2 regions of the Ralstonia sp. 110700041-2 genome follow, and region 2 is predicted to be linked to the other one. Evidence: predicted binding sites of a transcription regulator. Region 2 holds the regulator's gene; the other holds the start of a gene.

Region 1 (7,809 bases), on a different contig from region 2:
CGTGCAGTTGGCGCTCGTCGCGTTGGTCCACCTCATGCGCGAGCCGCTTGATGGGCGCGAACATCTTGCGCAACACGTGGGCGACGGCCAGCAGCAGGATCGGCACAAGTATCAGGAACGGCATCAACGTGCGCAGCGCGCTGTCGCGGGCGGTTTCGTCTCGCACGGCGGTTTCCTGCGCCACAGCGATGCGCTGGCCGTTGGCGAGCGTGCGGACCCACACGCGGTAGTCGCGTTTGCCCAGGCGTGCGGTCTGCATGCCGTCGGTCAGCACGGGCGGGCTGGCCGCAGGCACCGCGCCGGCCGGCGGCAACACCTGCACGATCACGCGCGCCTCCGTGTCCGAGACCTTGGGCGCGTCGGCCGCCTCGCCTGGTGCGGGCAGGTGGCCGGGGTCGAACATCGCCCCGACCTGGCGTAAGACGTCGTCCTGCAATTCATACGCTTCGCGGAAAGCCGAGGCAAACGCAAAGCCGCCGGCCAGCACCGCCACCGCCACGATGATCACCGACAGCCACACCGATAGCCGCTGCTGCACGGATGCAGCCGCAGATGTGGCTGCTGTCATTGGCCCCTCGGCACCATCCATCCCACTCCCCTGACGTTCTTGATGGCCTGCGCGCCGAGCTTTTTGCGCAGTGCGTGGATGAGGAATTCGACCGCGTTGCTCGCTACCTCGTGGCCCCAGCCGTAGATGCGCTCTTCCAGCTCCGTGCGCGAAAGGATGGCGCCCGGCCGCAGCATGAGCGCCTGCAGCAATGCAAACTCGCGCGCGGACAGGCGTACCGGCTCGGCATCGCCCATGCGCGCTTCGTGCGCGGCGGGATCGAGCGTCAGCACGCCATTGGTGAGCACGGGGCTCGCTGCCCCACCCTTGCGGCGCAGGACGGCGCGCATGCGGGCGAGCAGTTCAACCATCTCGAAGGGCTTGAGGATGTAGTCATCGGCGCCGCCGTCGAGACCGCGTACGCGCTCATCCACCGCATCGCGCGCGGTCAGGATCAGCACCGGGACAGGATTGTCGCGGGCGCGCAGGCTGCCGAGCACTGCATGGCCGTCCTTTCCGGGCAGGCCGAGATCGAGCAGCAGCAGGTCGTAGTGTTGGTGCGCGGCCACATCCAACGCGGTCTGACCGTTACGCACCCAGTCCACCGCGTAGGCGGCGTCCTGCAGCGCGGCTTCCACGGCCGCGCCAATCATCGGGTCGTCTTCAACTAGGAGGACTCGCATTCAGTGTCGGGTGAACGGTCAGACCGATTGCAGCGCACCGCGCCGGGCCTGCCAACTCGGCGGATTCTCCAGAGCGATGGAGGAAGATTCCGCACCAGTCTGCCGAGGCAGACTTAGACGAGCCATAGCCGCCCGGTGGCCGATGCCTTACTGCGCCAGCTGCCGCAACTTCCATTCCCCGCTTGGCTGTTTGCACAGCCACGCGGTCCACTGCTCTTTGCTGCTGCCGCGCGCGAGTTCGCTCTGCAGGCGTCGGCACGATTGGCCGGCGTCGGTCTTCGACTCCAGCGGCGTAATGGTCGCGTCGATGGCGGGCTGCTTGCCCGTCGCCGCAGACGTCCATTGGGCGGGCGTGTTGTCGGCGGTGTTCCTCAGCACATCGCCGATGGCCTTGGTGAACGACTTCAACTCCGTCGGGCTCATCGAACCAATGATCGTGCTGGCCAGCACGTTGCGGAAATAGGCAAACGACGGCGTGGCAGCAGCAAACAGTGCAGCGCCCGCGAAGGCGAGTGCAAGACGGCGGCGATGCGACATGGGGTCCCCCAGGATGTGAAGAAAAAGGTGCCTTCATCCTAAACCATGCCGCGTCGGGCTGTGGGGGTGCGCGCAGCGGAGCGTAGCTGCGACCGCCCCGCCGCCGTCAAGCCTTGGGCGCCTTCACGAGCACCACCGGGCATTCAGCATGGGCGAGCACCCGGCCTGCCACCGAGCCCATCAGCGCCTCGACGAACACGCCCCGACCATGCGAGCCCATGACGATGGCCGCCGCTCCCGCACCTTGCGCGTGATGCACGATGCGCTCCGGTGGAAAGCCCACGAGTGCGTGCCGCTCGAACGGCACGCCAGCCGCACCCAGGATCGCGCAGACCGAGGCCATGGCGCCGGTGCTTTCCTCCGCGTACCACGCATCAACCTCTGCCTTGCCGACGAGCGATTTGATGTCGCCGGAGAGGTCCGGCATGCAATGCACGACGTGCACCGTCACGTCGCTGCCGAAGAGCGTCTTGTCGGCAATGCAGCGGGCGGCCGCATCGGAGTAGTTCGATCCGTCCGTTGCCAGTACCAGGGTTTTCATGTGGCCTCCTTGCCGTGTGTGCCGCCGCGCCCGTGCGCGGCTGGTATCTGTTTCCACGGTAAGCGCTGCTGAAAGCGGCGCGTTGATAGGAGTCAACGGAAGCACCCGGTGCGATTACGCTGTCAGCGCTTGCACAGGAAGGCAGGCAAAATGCGCAAGTTGACCCAGACGCCGCGCCCCACATGACGACCACACCATCCCTTTCCGATTACCCGCTGCAGTCGACCGACAAGCTCCGCTACGGCGACACCGACCGCCAGGGCCACATCAACAACGCCGTCTTCGCCACGTACCTGGAAACGGGCCGCGTAGAGATGCTCTTCTCGCCCGACAACCCGCTGGCGGCGCCCGGCTGCGAGTTCGTCATCGCGCAGCTCGTGCTCGACTTCCGCAACGAAATCCTCTGGCCCGGCTCCGTGCAGATCGGCACGCGCGTGGCGAGCGTCGGGCGCAGTTCGGTCAAGCTCGAGCAGGCCATCTTCCAGAATGGCGAATGCGCCGCGACATCGCAATCGGTGATCGTGCAGATCGACGTTGCCACGCGCCAATCAAGCCCCATTACCGACAGCGCCCGCCAGCGTTTGGCTGCGCTTACCGCCACCCCCGCCGGCGCTGAAGCGGAGTGACGCGCGCTGTACGCAAACGAACGCCCGCAGAAAATTTTTAACTTTGCTTGCACTTGCGCCCCTTGCCGGTGGGAAGATGGCTCTCCCGTTCAATCACGCGGAGGTGACCATGGGACTGTTGGATGAAGTGGGCAAGATCGCCGGCGCCGTCGCCGCGGTTGAAGCCGCCGAGAAAGTCGATCCGGATGCCGGCCTGCTGACCAAGGCCGTCGCCGCCGTCGCCGGTTTCAAGGGCGCGGGCGCGCTGGAAGAGATGATCGAAAAGAAGGACGAAGCCAAGGCCGAAGGCGCCGAGGCCGCTCCGGAAGATGGGGCTGCGCCACAGGCTTGATTGCTTGCAGGCTCAAAAGGATTTGGGGGACCCCGCCGGTTGGCGGGGTTTTTGTTTGTCTCGAGCGTTGACGAATCAGGAGAACACGGCCAGTCCGTGCTTCTGCACCAGCTGCAGGAGGCGTGCGGCCATGCCGCTAGGTTTCTTGTCACCTTGCTCCCACTGGCGCACCGTCGAAGCAGTGGTGTTGAGATATGCAGCGAATACGCTTTGGCTGACATTCACGGATTTTCGGATACGCGCGATTGTCTTCGCGTCGAATTCCGGCACAGGCTCGATGCACAGGTCGTCGTATTCGCGCATGGTCTTCTTATCGATGAGCTTGGCGCGATACAGGTCGGAGGCGAGGCTGTGAATGGCCTCAGATGCGTCGCTCTTGAATCGTGTCTTAGTCATTGCAAATTTCGTCGATGCGGGGCAGCGCACAAACTTAGCGAGCAATGAGAGTCATCGCTATCGGAATTGGCCGCAACTCATGGCATAGCGCTTCTTTGGAGAAGACCGTGACCATATAATCCCCACCGTCACCGCACCAACGGTGACCGGGTTTCGCAGCCCGTCCACGCTCACCACAGACGGACAGCCGCCTTTCGCGCGGCGTTTTCATGTCCGGTGCTTGCGCACGCCTATGCTTCTTTTGCGGCGGGCCGGGCAGGGAGACCTTCGGGTCTGCCGGTTTCCTGTGGTGGCCGGTCTGCGAACCCTGTCGTCAGGCCCGCCACCCTCGTTTCGCAGCGAATGGCGGGTCTCCTGCAATCACCACAGGAGGCCACATGGCTACCGCACTCAGCGGGCATCGCCCCGCGTCTTACCCTTCCCCACCGCCTTGGCGCTGCAGGCTTCCTACACAACCGGGAGGTGCCGCATGTCGCTGACCAAAAACCGCCTCTACCTGGATGGCGCGGTGTCAGCGCGCGCGTTTCTGTGCCGCACGCACAGCGTCATGCGCGACCCTGGGCATTGCCGGCCCGGCAGGCTGCGCGAGCAGCTCACGTATTTTTCGGAACACGCGTATCCGCCGGCATTCGTGAAAGGCTTTATCGATGCCATCGACGCGTATCTTTCGATGTCGCTCGGGGGGAGCGACGTAGATCCGCACACGTGGGAGGTGCTGGCCGCCATCGAGCGCCGGCGGGTTTCCGCCGCATAAGAACAGTTGGACACATCCCCGAGACTGGCGGGGATGCCGGCACCACGCCGCAACGCCGTGGAAGGCGCTGTGGCATGCTGGGCCCTCACATTTGAGAAGGACACAGCGGGAGCCATCTTGAAGCTCGATCACATTGCCGTCGTTGCGCAATCGCTTGAGCAAGCGCAGGCCTATGCCTCGCAGCGGTTCGGCGTGGAGCTGCCTGCCGGCGGCAAGCATCCCTTGATGGGCACGCACAACCTGGTCACGCGGATTGCGCCCGGCGTCTTTCTGGAGTTCATCGCCATCGACCCGGAGGCGGCGGCGCCCAACAGGACGCGCTGGTTTGCGCTCGACCGCCTGACGCGGGAAGGCACATTGGAAGAGGCGCCACGGTTGTTCGGCTGGGTCGCGAGCGTTCCGGATCTGGCGCGCAACGTAAGCGAATCACCGCAGCACGAATTGCTTGAAGTGACGCGTGGCGATTTGCGATGGCACTTCTTTCAACGCAGCGACGGCGAAGCGGAAGCGGGCGGTTGCTGGCCCGCACTCATCGATTGGGCCGGCGGCCAAAGCCCGGTCGGCAGGATGCAGGAGGTTGGGCTGCGCCTGAACCAATTCCAACTCACACATCCGGAGATGCCGGGCATCCGCGCAAAGCTTCAGGGGCTGGGGTGGGATGCTTCCGAACCGGAGAACCGATACGTCGAATTGTCGGAGGCGGCACGGCCGGCTTTGACGCTTGTGCTCGATACGCCGAATGGGCTCGTGCAGATCGAAGGCGGCGGCCTGTAACCGCTGGCCACGGGTCAGGCGGCGCGCCGCTCGCCCACCCGCTGCCGCGTAGAGAACCCGTCGCGCACGCACTGCGCCAACGCCAGCGCCGCCGCACTCGCGCCTTGCGCAGGCAGCAGCAGGCTGATCGCAAACATCGGCAGTTCCGGAAGGCCGGCTTCAGGCCCGAGGATGTCGAGGTCCGCCGGCACCGTCGGCGTCAGCCATGCCGTGACGGCCAGCCCGGTGCGCACCGTGGCGGTGGTCGCTTCAATGTTGCCGCTCTCGAACACCGTGCGCCATTCGATGCCGTGCTCGCCGAGCGCCTTGAGCACGCGGGCGCGGAAGGCGCAGCTCTCGTCCACCATCGACAGCGGTAGCGGGCGCTTCGCATGCACGTTGCCGCCGCGCGGGCCGACCCACACCAGACGCTCCACGCACAGGCAGTCGCCCGTGGCTTCGTCCACCGGCGCTTCGACCACGGCGACGTCCAGCTCGCCGCGCGCAATGCGCTCCGTCAGCTCGGGCGAGGTGCCGCAGACGATGGTCAACTCCACCGACGGCCACGCTTCGGTAAAGGCCTTGAAGATCGGCGGGAAAACGGTGCCGACCAGGTCGTAAGGCACGCCCAGGCGCACCGGCCCCTGCAGCGGGCGCGCCGCCATGTCGGTCCAGATTTCGTCGTTGAGGGCGAGCAGGCGTTTGGCGCGGCCGAGGAAGCGTTCACCTGCGTGGGTGAGTTCGAGCCGCCGGCCGTCGCGCTCGAACAGGCGGCACTCGAAGGCATCTTCGAGCCGCTTGATCTGCTGGCTGATGGCGCCCTGCGTGAGGTGCAGTGCGTTGGCCGCCACCGTCATGCTGGCGTTTTCGGCCACGGCAATGAAGGTACGGACGAGGGTGATGTCGAGGTTCTTGGCCATGGCGGCATTCTAGAAGCTAATGCATTGCCGCAAAAACCGCATCGTTGCTAATGGCTTGTCAGCGCACGGGGCGGACGGATCGGTGGCCCGCTGTGTGCGGCCTGCCCCGCTGCCAGGGTCGCGCGCAACCGTGTGCCAGTGCGGAATTGCTGCATTGCCGCATGTCGCAATCGCCACCAAGGCAACGGTCTGCCAACTGCAGCGTGCGGGTTTGCTGCATGCCGTCGAGCGATGCCTCTAATGCGGGTAAGCCCGGTCGTTTGAAACAACCCGGCGCGCCTACGATGTGAAGTCGTGACCGGCAACAAGCCGGCGGCGTCGCTCGCCCATTAGAAAACCATCCGGAGACATCCATGGCCAACGATTTGCCCACCTCGGCCCTCACCTTCGATTACGTCATCGTCGGCGCCGGTTCGGCCGGTTGCGCGCTCGCCAGCCGGTTGACCGAAGACCCGGACGTGACGGTCGCGCTGCTCGAAGCCGGCCCGCACGATCATCACCTGTCGGTCTGGGTGCCGGCCGGTTGCGCGGCGTCACTGCCGTTCAAGAACAAGCGCAACTATGGGTTCCAGACCGTACCGCAAGCGGGGCTTGGCGGCCGCCAGGGCTATCAGCCGCGAGGGCGTGGGCTGGGCGGCAGCTCGTCGCTCAACGCCATGATCTACATCCGCGGCACGCCCAGCGACTACAACCACTGGGCGGCGCTCGGCTGCACCGGTTGGAGCTGGAACGATGTGCTGCCCTACTTCAAACGCTCCGAAGGCAACGAACGTTTTGCCGGCCGCGATGACGACGCGCTGCACGGCGGCACCGGCCCGCTTCACGTGAGCGACCTGCGCACCGGTAACCCCATCGCACAACGCTTTGTCGATGCCGGCGTGGCGGCAGGCTATCGCCGCAACAACGATTTCAACGGCCCCGACCAGGAAGGCGTCGGCCCGTACCAGGTCACGCAATACAACGGCGAGCGCTGGAATGCCGCGCGCGCCTACCTGCATGGCGGGGACAAGGCCGACGCCACCTTCAGCCGCAATCGCCGCCAGTTGACGGTGTTGCCCGACACGCAGGCCCTGCGGATCGTGTTCGACGGCAAGCGCGCGGCAGGCGTGGTAGTGGAGCGGGCGGGCCGCACAGAAACGCTGCGCGCGCGCCGCGAGGTGATCGTCTCATCGGGCGCGTTTGGGTCGCCGCAGTTGCTGATGGCCTCGGGCGTGGGCCCGGCGGAGCATCTGCGCTCGCTGGGCATTCCGGTCGTACACGACCTGCCCGGCGTCGGCCAGAACCTGCAGGACCACCTCGACATCATCCTGCACAAGAAGGTCTTCAACCTGGACCTGATCGGCTATTCCGCGCGCGGCAGCGCCCGCATGCTGAGCGAGATCCTGCGCTACCGGCGCGAGCGTCGCGGCATGCTGGCAACCAACTTTGCTGAAGCCGGCGGCTTCATCAAGAGCCGGCCCGATCTGGCCGATCCCGATCTGCAACTGCACTTCGTGGTGGCCATGGCCGACAACCACAACCGCACGTTCAACTACGGCCACGGCTATTCGTGCCACGTGTGCGTGCTGCGCCCGAAGAGCCGCGGCGAAGTGCGCCTGGCCTCGGCCGACACACGCGATGCGCCGCTGATCGACCCGCGTTTCCTGTCCGACCCCGATGACATGACCGGCATGCTCGCCGGCTTCCGCGCCGTGAAGAGCATCTTCGCGCAGCGCCCGCTG
Region 2 (7,809 bases):
CTCCGGCGCCCTGGGCTGGGTGGCGATGATCACTATCGGTTCGATGTACTACATGATCCCGCGCCTGTTCGGCCAGCAGAAGATGTACAGCACGCGCCTGATCGAGGTGCACTTCTGGGTGGCGACCATCGGCGTTGTCCTCTATATCGCCGCCATGTGGGTCGCCGGCGTGATGCAGGGCCTGATGTGGCGCGCCACCGAGGCTGACGGCACGCTGACCTACAGCTTTGTCGAGGCGGTCAAGGCAACGTACCCGTTCTACCTGATTCGCTTGGCTGGTGGCCTGTGCTTCCTGGGCGGCATGCTGCTGATGGCATTCAACGTGTTCAAGACCATCCAGGGCAGCAAGGCGATCGATGCACCGATTCCTCAATCGGCCCAGACCCCGATGGTCGCGGCTCAGTGAGGAGGGGAACATGAGCAACCAATCCAACAAGTTTTTCTCGCACGAGACGCTGGAAAAGAACATCGGCTTGCTGATTGTGATGACGCTCGTCGTCGTCAGCATTGCGGGCCTGGTGCAGATTTTGCCGCTCTTCTTCCAGCATTCGACCACTGAACCGGTCAAGGGCATCGCCCCGTATTCGCCGCTGCGGCTGGCGGGGCGCGACATCTACATTCGCGAAGGCTGTGTCGGCTGCCACTCGCAGCAAGTGCGTACGCTGCGCGCCGAGACCGAGCGCTATGGCCACTACTCGCTGGCCGGCGAGTCGGTGTTCGATCACCCGTTCCTGTGGGGTTCCAAGCGTACGGGCCCGGATCTGGCGCGCGTGGGACAACGCTACTCCGATGATTGGCATCGCATCCACTTGCGCGATCCGCGGGAGGTGGTGCCCGAGTCGAACATGCCGTCGTATGCGTGGCTCTCGAAGACGCCGCTGGACAACAGCGACATCGAAAAGAAGATGCACGTCCTGCGTCAGCTGGGTGTGCCGTATACGGATGCCCAGATCGCCGGTGCGCGCGAGCAACTCGCAGGCAAAACGGAAGAAGACGCCGTGGTCGCTTATCTGCAAGGCCTTGGCGTTGAGTTGCGTAACGTCCGGGACGTGGCTGTCGCTCCGGCTGCTGCGCCTGCCACTGTTGCTGCCAAGGAGTAAGCCATGGCCATGCTGAGTGCAATTGCGACTGCCGTCTTTCTCGTGCTGTTCGTCTGCATTACCTGGTGGGCATTCTCCGCGCATCGCCGCGCTGCAAATACGGAATCGGCCATGCTGCCGTTCCTGCTGCCCGATGAGGCCGAGGTCGCCGGTGCGCGCGCAGACGCGTCGCGCCCGCATCAATAAGGACACAGAATCATGAGCGACTTCATTTCGGAGTTCTGGGGGTATTACATCGCTGCGATCGCCCTTGTCGGCATCGTGTGGTGTGTCTGGTTGCTGTTTTCGCAGCGGCGCATTCAGATTGCGCCCGGTCATAGCGCGGGCGAGGACACCGGCCATGTGTGGGACGGCGACCTGCGCGAACTGAACAACCCGCTGCCACGCTGGTGGATGTGGATGTTCCTGCTGTCGTGCATCTTTGCGTTGGGGTACCTGATCCTCTACCCCGGGTTGGGTTCATACGGTGGCGTGCTCGGTTTCTCGACACGCGGCGAATTGGCCTCTCAGCGTGCTGCGGCCGATGCACAGGTTCGCCCGGTCTATGAACGCTATGCCGGCATGGATATCAAGCAAATCGCCGCAGATCCTCAGGCCCATGAGATCGGCCAGCGCCTGTTCCTGAACAACTGCGCGCAGTGCCACGGCTCTGACGCGGGCGGCTCAAAGGGCTTCCCGAACCTGACCGACAACGACTGGCTGTACGGCGGCGAGCCTGAGACGATCCTGACCACGATCACCAAGGGGCGTCACGGAGTCATGCCATCGCTGGCAGCGGTGGTGGACGGCAATCAGGCTGTCAACGTGGCCAACTACGTGCGCTCGCTGTCGGGCCTGGCTTACGACCCGATCAAGGCAGCGCGCGGTGAACCGACGTTCAAGTCGGTTTGCGCGGCCTGCCACATGGCAACCGGCAAGGGCAATCAGGCGCTCGGCGCCCCCAACCTGACCGACCGCGTCTGGCTGTACGGCAGTTCGGAAGCGACCATCGTCGAGACCATCCTCAAAGGCCGTGACAACACGATGCCGGCACACGAGAACCTGCTCTCGCCGGAGAAAATCCGCATGCTGGCGGCCTATGTCTGGGGTCTGTCGAACAGCAACACGAGTCACGCGCAATGAGCGACAAAGAACCAGCCTGGCGCCCGATGACGCCCGCCACTGCGGCGGCGGGCGCCGAGGACGCACCGACCGAGCAGATGCTCTATGAGGTCCGGCGCAAGATCTATCCGCGCGCCGTAACAGGCGCCTTTGCGCGTTGGCGCGTCTGGCTGGTGTTGGCCACGCAAGCCATCTTTTATGGCTTGCCGTGGTTTCAGTGGAATGGTCGCCAAGCAGTGCTGTTCGACCTGGGCGCTCGCAAGTTCTACCTCTTTGGCCTCGTGTTGTGGCCGCAGGATGTCATCTATCTGGCAGTGCTGCTGGTGCTATCGGCGCTGGCGCTGTTCCTGTTCACGGCGGTGGCGGGCCGGCTCTTTTGCGGCTACGCCTGCCCGCAGACGGTCTACACCGAAATCTTCATGTGGATCGAGCGCCATGTCGAAGGCGACCGCTTTGCCCGCATCCGGCTCGACGGTGAGCGTTGGAGCCTGCGCAAGCTGCGTCTCAAGGTCACCAAGCATTCGGCCTGGGTGCTGATCGCGTTGTGGACGGGCTTCACCTTCGTGGGCTTCTTCACGCCGATCCGCGATCTGGGCATGGAGACCTGGACGCTGTCGCTCGGCCCTTGGCAGACTTTCTGGATGCTCTTCTACGCATTCGCGACATGGGGCAACGCCGGTTTCATGCGCGAGCAGGTGTGCCGCTACATGTGTCCCTACGCTCGTTTCCAGAGCGTGATGGTCGATCCCGATACCTACGTCGTGACTTATGACACCCTGCGCGGCGAGCCGCGCGGCAGTCGTTCGCGCAACGCCGATTTCGAAGCGCAAGGTCTGGGTTCCTGCGTCGACTGCAGCATCTGTGTACAGGTGTGCCCGACCGGCATCGACATCCGCCAAGGGCTGCAATACGAATGCATTGGTTGCGGCGCCTGCATTGATGCCTGCGATCAGGTCATGGACAAGATGCGCTACCCGCGCGGTCTGATCCGCTATACGTCCGAACGCGCAATGCGCGATCGGCTCAGCCCGAAGGACGCCCGGCGACATCTGCTGCGTCCGCGCGTGCTGATCTATACCGGGATCATGCTTGTGCTCATCACCGGCTTCATCGTGGCATTGGCCATGCGTCAGCCGCTCAAGGTTGACGTGATTCGTGATCGTGGTGCACTGGCGCGTGAAGTGGACGGGGGCAAGATCGAGAACGTTTACCGCCTGCAGTTGATGAACGCGTCCGAGCTCCCCATGCGCGTGACCATCACAGCAGAGGGCATGCCGGAACTGGATGTGCAGGGCGGTCGTGGCGAGTCGACCACACTGGAGCTGCCACCGGCGGCCAACCGACTGCTGCCAGTGCGCGTACGCCGGCCGGCCGATGATGCCGCCCCCGGCTCGCACAAAATCCGTTTCGTCATCCACGCAGACAGCGGTAGCGCCAGCCTCGTACTGCGCGAACCGTCGAGCTTCATCGTGCCGCGCTGATGCGGCATCCCCAACAGGAGGCAACGATGCACGCAACGCAATCTTCCGCGCAGGCCCGTCCCTGGTGGCGCGAGCCCTGGCCGTGGCTCCTGATGGCTGGGCCGTTTGTCGCCATGATCGGCTGCGGCGTCACCATCTGGCTGGCGATGTCGCATCCCGACGCCGTTATTCACGACAACGTCGTGCGCCACGGTTTGGTCGTTGAAAAGACGACCGTCGCGCCGGCACATGGTATTCACGCGGAGGCCCGATGAAGCGTCGACTGCTGATGTGGATTCTGTGGCCGGCATTTCTGTCGGCCGCGTTGGCTGAACTGGTGGTCTTTGCAGTGGTGGACCCCGCCGACCTGCGTTTCTTCGGCGAACAGATCACCGTGTCGGCCCAGGCGGTCTACACGGTATCGTTCTTTGTGTTCTGGTTGCTGTGCGGATTGTCGAGCGCGCTGACGCTCTACGTGTCCCCGGGCATCGGCAAACTGGAAGCGCATGAACACCCGCTCGTGTGAGCGGGCGCCATGGAAGGAGCCTCAAGCGGCTTGACCGCTCATGACCTGGCGCAGGCCGGCCAGGTCGATCAGTTTGACGTGGCGTTGGCGGATCTGGATGAGACCCGCTTCGGCAAAGCGCGAGAACAGGCGGCTGACGGTTTCGAGCTTGAGGCCCAGATAGCTGCCCAGCTCTTCGCGGCTCATGCGCAGCACAAATTCGGTTGACGAATAACCCCGCTGGGCTGAACGCTTCGAGAGGTTGAGCAGGAACGCTGCCAGACGCTCCTCCGCACGCATGGAACCGAGCGTGAGCAGCATCAGATGATCCTGCGAGATCTCCTTGCTCATGATGCGCAGGAACTGATGCTGCAGCGAAGGCAGCCGACGCGAAAGGTGTTGCAACTCGTCGTAGCGCACCACGCAGACTTCGGTATCTTCGAGCGCGGTGGCATCCGACACATGGCGCATATCGCCAATGCCATCGAGCCCGACGATTTCGCCTGGCAGGTGAAACCCCGTGATCTGGTGCCGGCCGTCTTCGAGCGTCAGATGGGTTTTGAGCGTACCGAAACGAATGCCGTAAACCGCTTCCAGCGGCTCCCCCAGCGAATAGAGCGATTGCCCCTTCTTAATGCGGATGCGCTCGCCGACCAAATCGTCCATCTTGCGCACGTCGTCCGAGTTCATTCCCACCGGCAGGCAGATTTGCCCGAGTACACAGGTGGAGCAACGCGAGGCTTGGTCGGTAAGTGCGATTCGAGTGAGCACGGGCGGGGGCGAGTTTCGGGAGAGTGAAATGAGTAATTCTTGTGATGCAGCTCAGCTTATTATAACGGCGACCTTCTTGTCCTCGGACATTTCCGATGCGGCAAAACGCGTCAATTACGCTTAGTTCGCAACAGTAAAACAAAAACCTTGGTCCATATCAAAAGAGCGTCAGAAAGATGAGTGCTGCAGCGCTTCTGAGCGTTTTCCTCATCGCATTGCTCGGCGGTGTGCATTGTCTGGCGATGTGCAGCGGGATCGCACTTGCAGCCGAACGTGGAACTGTGGCGGTACGGGTCGTGTCGCGTCGCCGACTATGGTTCGAGCAGGTCGTCATGCATGCCGGCCGGCTGACCACCTACGCGCTGCTTGGCGCAATCATGGGTGCGATGGGCGCGACCTTCTGGCGCCAGCAATGGCTGCCGGTTCAACGCGGCTTGTTTGCCTTCGCCAGTGTATTGCTACTCACCTATGGGATTTTGCTGCTCGTGCGCTCCGCCGGAGATGCGTGGCGCAGTGTGTGGCTTGAGCGCTTGCTCGGCCGCGTCGCTGGCCGCCTGTCTCGGGGGGCTGCGACACTGGGCGGCACGCTGCAACGTCAGCCGCCGTTGCTACGCCGCTATATCACGGGTATGGCCTGGGGACTGGTGCCGTGCGGCATGGTCTACGGCGCATTGGCTGTGGCGTTGCTGGCAGGCAACGCTGCCTCCGGGGCTGTGGTCATGCTCGCCTTTGGTGCAGGTACACTGCCCAACCTGTTGATGATGTCTGGCTTCGCTGGGTGGCTGCGCGGCTTGTCGCGCCGCCGGTGGGTGCGTGGCGCGGCCGGCATCGCCATTGCGGGGTTCGGGATATGGGGGCTGGTGCACACGATCTGGCTGCCAGAGATGCTCAACGCACACGGATTCTGTCTGGTGCTGTAGTCGTTTAAAGCACGCGTAAATCGCCATCCGGCCTTGGATGGGAGGCTAGATCATCTTCCCGGTTGCGGCGCCGCTGGAAATTGCCCTACAATCGACAGCAATTCGATTCGCCACCCGCGTAAATCAACAATCCCAAGCGCGGCGCCAAGCGATGCCTTCCAGCGGTAGTGTCACCCTGGACAGTCGATTCGGGCGGACTGCCGTTCTTCTTGGTAGTCGTCCGGTGCAGTATCCGTCCACATGGCGGCGGAAGAAATTGCCCTTGTGGTGCCTGACCGGCACCGGATCAACTTGCTCCTCCGGCCCTTACTTTGCGGGCATAGCCACTGCGTTTCGGTGCAGGGCCCAATTGAATCAATTGGCCTTCGCGCGCCGGGCCCGGGCGGGCAATAGCAATCAGAAATGCCGCGAGCGTCGCGGCGGGACGACAAACCTCAAGCGTGACGGCGACTGGCCGCGCGCGAGCAATGACGAGCCGCTCAACCCGATGAATACCCAAGAGGCGAAGATCGTCCTCGAAACCGCGCTGATCTGCGCGCAGGACCCGTTGCGAGTCAATGACTTGCGCAAGCTGTTCGACGAAGATGTTTCCGCAGACACCATTCGTGTGCTGCTCGAAGAGCTGCGCCAGGACTGGCTGAATCGCGGTGTCGAACTGGTTGCACTGGCCTCCGGCTGGCGCCTGCAGAGCCGCCCCGAGATGCGTGTGTATCTCGACCGCCTGCACCCGGAAAAACCACCCAAGTACTCGCGCGCGGTGATGGAGACACTTGCGATCATCGCTTACCGCCAGCCGGTCACGCGCGGCGATATCGAAGACATTCGCGGTGTTACGGTCAACACGCAGGTCATCAAGCAGATTGAAGACCGCGGCTGGATCGAAGTCATCGGTCATCGCGACGTGCCGGGTCGCCCTGCGCTGTATGCGACGACCAAGCAGTTTCTCGATGACCTTGGCTTGCGCTCGCTGGACGAGCTGCCGCCGCTCGAAGATGCCCGCGCCCAGGCGCAGGCCAGCCTGCTGGAGCAGGGCGCCATTGAGTTCGAGGGCGGCGCAATTGCGGTGGAAGAGCTGACAGCGTTGGTCAACGACGCGCCGGAGGGCGCGGAAAGCGCAGCGGCTTCGGTGGAGGAACCGGCCGGATCGCCGGTTGCCGAGGCTTCCGTTGTGGTGGCCGGTGAAACGCCGGCGCAGCCTGAGATCGCGCCGCGCGAGGAACCGGCCCTGGAAACCGAGGCGCAAGCGGTGAGTGCGACCGAGGTTGCGTCAGGGCCTGAACACAAAACACCGGTCGAGTTGCCAGCAGCTCCCGCCAATGAACATTCGTAATGCCATGCCCGCCGTGCAGTCGGCGGATGGCTTGAACCCCTAGATTTGAAAGACGTTGTGAGCACCCAGCCAGATTCCATGGATACACGTATGCCGGCCGACGCCGACGCTCAGCCGCCGCGACAAGACGGCGGTGATGGGACTGAGGCCACCCCTCGCCGCAAGGGATTGCGCCGAGGCTTGCGCAACCTCGTGGCTTCGCGCCGCCAGCAGCAGGATGGTCGCCCTGAGGGCGAAGCCGCCGATGCGGGTGGTGCAGACGCCGGCCAGCCCGCGCAACCGCGCAAGACCCGCGCGCCACGGGCGCGCAAGCCGAAAGAGGCGGCTGGTGAGCCGGCGGTAGTTGCTGCAGAAGGTGCTGCGACGGCCGAACAGGCGCCAGCAGAAAACCAGGGCGAGAGACGTGGCCCGCGCGGCCGTTTCGGTAAGAACCGCCGCCGTCAAGGCGAAGGTCAGCCGCTGGAGCGCGCCGAGCGCAACGACCGTGTGGAAGGTGCTGGCGGTAAGAACACCGGGGGTCGTGGCAAGTCGCAGAACCGCAACGGCAAACCGCAAGGCAAGGCAGGCGGCGCGAACCAGAATCGCGGGGGCAAGGGGCTGAAGGGAGGCAAGGGCTCTGAAG

The links. Region 2 encodes FNR, which switches genes on or off when oxygen is low (the NO sensors DNR and NnrR bind a similar motif). Its sites were predicted from a motif close to TTGATNNNNATCAA; they were not measured.
Region 1: ACUXH0_RS06845 (universal stress protein) is a predicted target of FNR. The motif match lies at 2,391-2,404, and genes of this name have one in related genera.

The regions. Positions count from the first base shown of each region.
Region 1 covers NZ_JBSFAI010000004.1:19,976-27,784, reverse strand. Annotated here, with positions in the region: gene ACUXH0_RS06860 (ATP-binding protein) at 1-589, opposite strand, end outside; gene ACUXH0_RS06855 (response regulator transcription factor) at 565-1,230, opposite strand; gene ACUXH0_RS06850 (hypothetical protein) at 1,378-1,767, opposite strand; gene ACUXH0_RS06845 (universal stress protein) at 1,874-2,308, opposite strand; gene ACUXH0_RS06840 (acyl-CoA thioesterase) at 2,491-2,934, shown strand; gene ACUXH0_RS06835 (hypothetical protein) at 3,044-3,265, shown strand; gene ACUXH0_RS06830 (helix-turn-helix domain-containing protein) at 3,341-3,661, opposite strand; gene ACUXH0_RS06825 (hypothetical protein) at 4,131-4,415, shown strand; gene ACUXH0_RS06820 (VOC family protein) at 4,533-5,189, shown strand; gene ACUXH0_RS06815 (LysR family transcriptional regulator) at 5,204-6,088, opposite strand; gene ACUXH0_RS06810 (GMC family oxidoreductase) at 6,442-7,809, shown strand, end outside.
Region 2 covers NZ_JBSFAI010000021.1:100,756-108,564, forward strand. Annotated here, with positions in the region: gene ccoN (cytochrome-c oxidase, cbb3-type subunit I) at 1-406, shown strand, start outside; gene ccoO (cytochrome-c oxidase, cbb3-type subunit II) at 417-1,100, shown strand; gene ACUXH0_RS25180 (cbb3-type cytochrome oxidase subunit 3) at 1,104-1,286, shown strand; gene ccoP (cytochrome-c oxidase, cbb3-type subunit III) at 1,299-2,222, shown strand; gene ccoG (cytochrome c oxidase accessory protein CcoG) at 2,219-3,682, shown strand; gene ACUXH0_RS25195 (FixH family protein) at 3,709-3,936, shown strand; gene ACUXH0_RS25200 (hypothetical protein) at 3,933-4,187, shown strand; gene fnr (fumarate/nitrate reduction transcriptional regulator Fnr) at 4,209-4,937, opposite strand; gene ACUXH0_RS25210 (sulfite exporter TauE/SafE family protein) at 5,114-5,857, shown strand; gene scpB (SMC-Scp complex subunit ScpB) at 6,345-7,187, shown strand; gene ACUXH0_RS25220 (pseudouridine synthase) at 7,278-7,809, shown strand, end outside.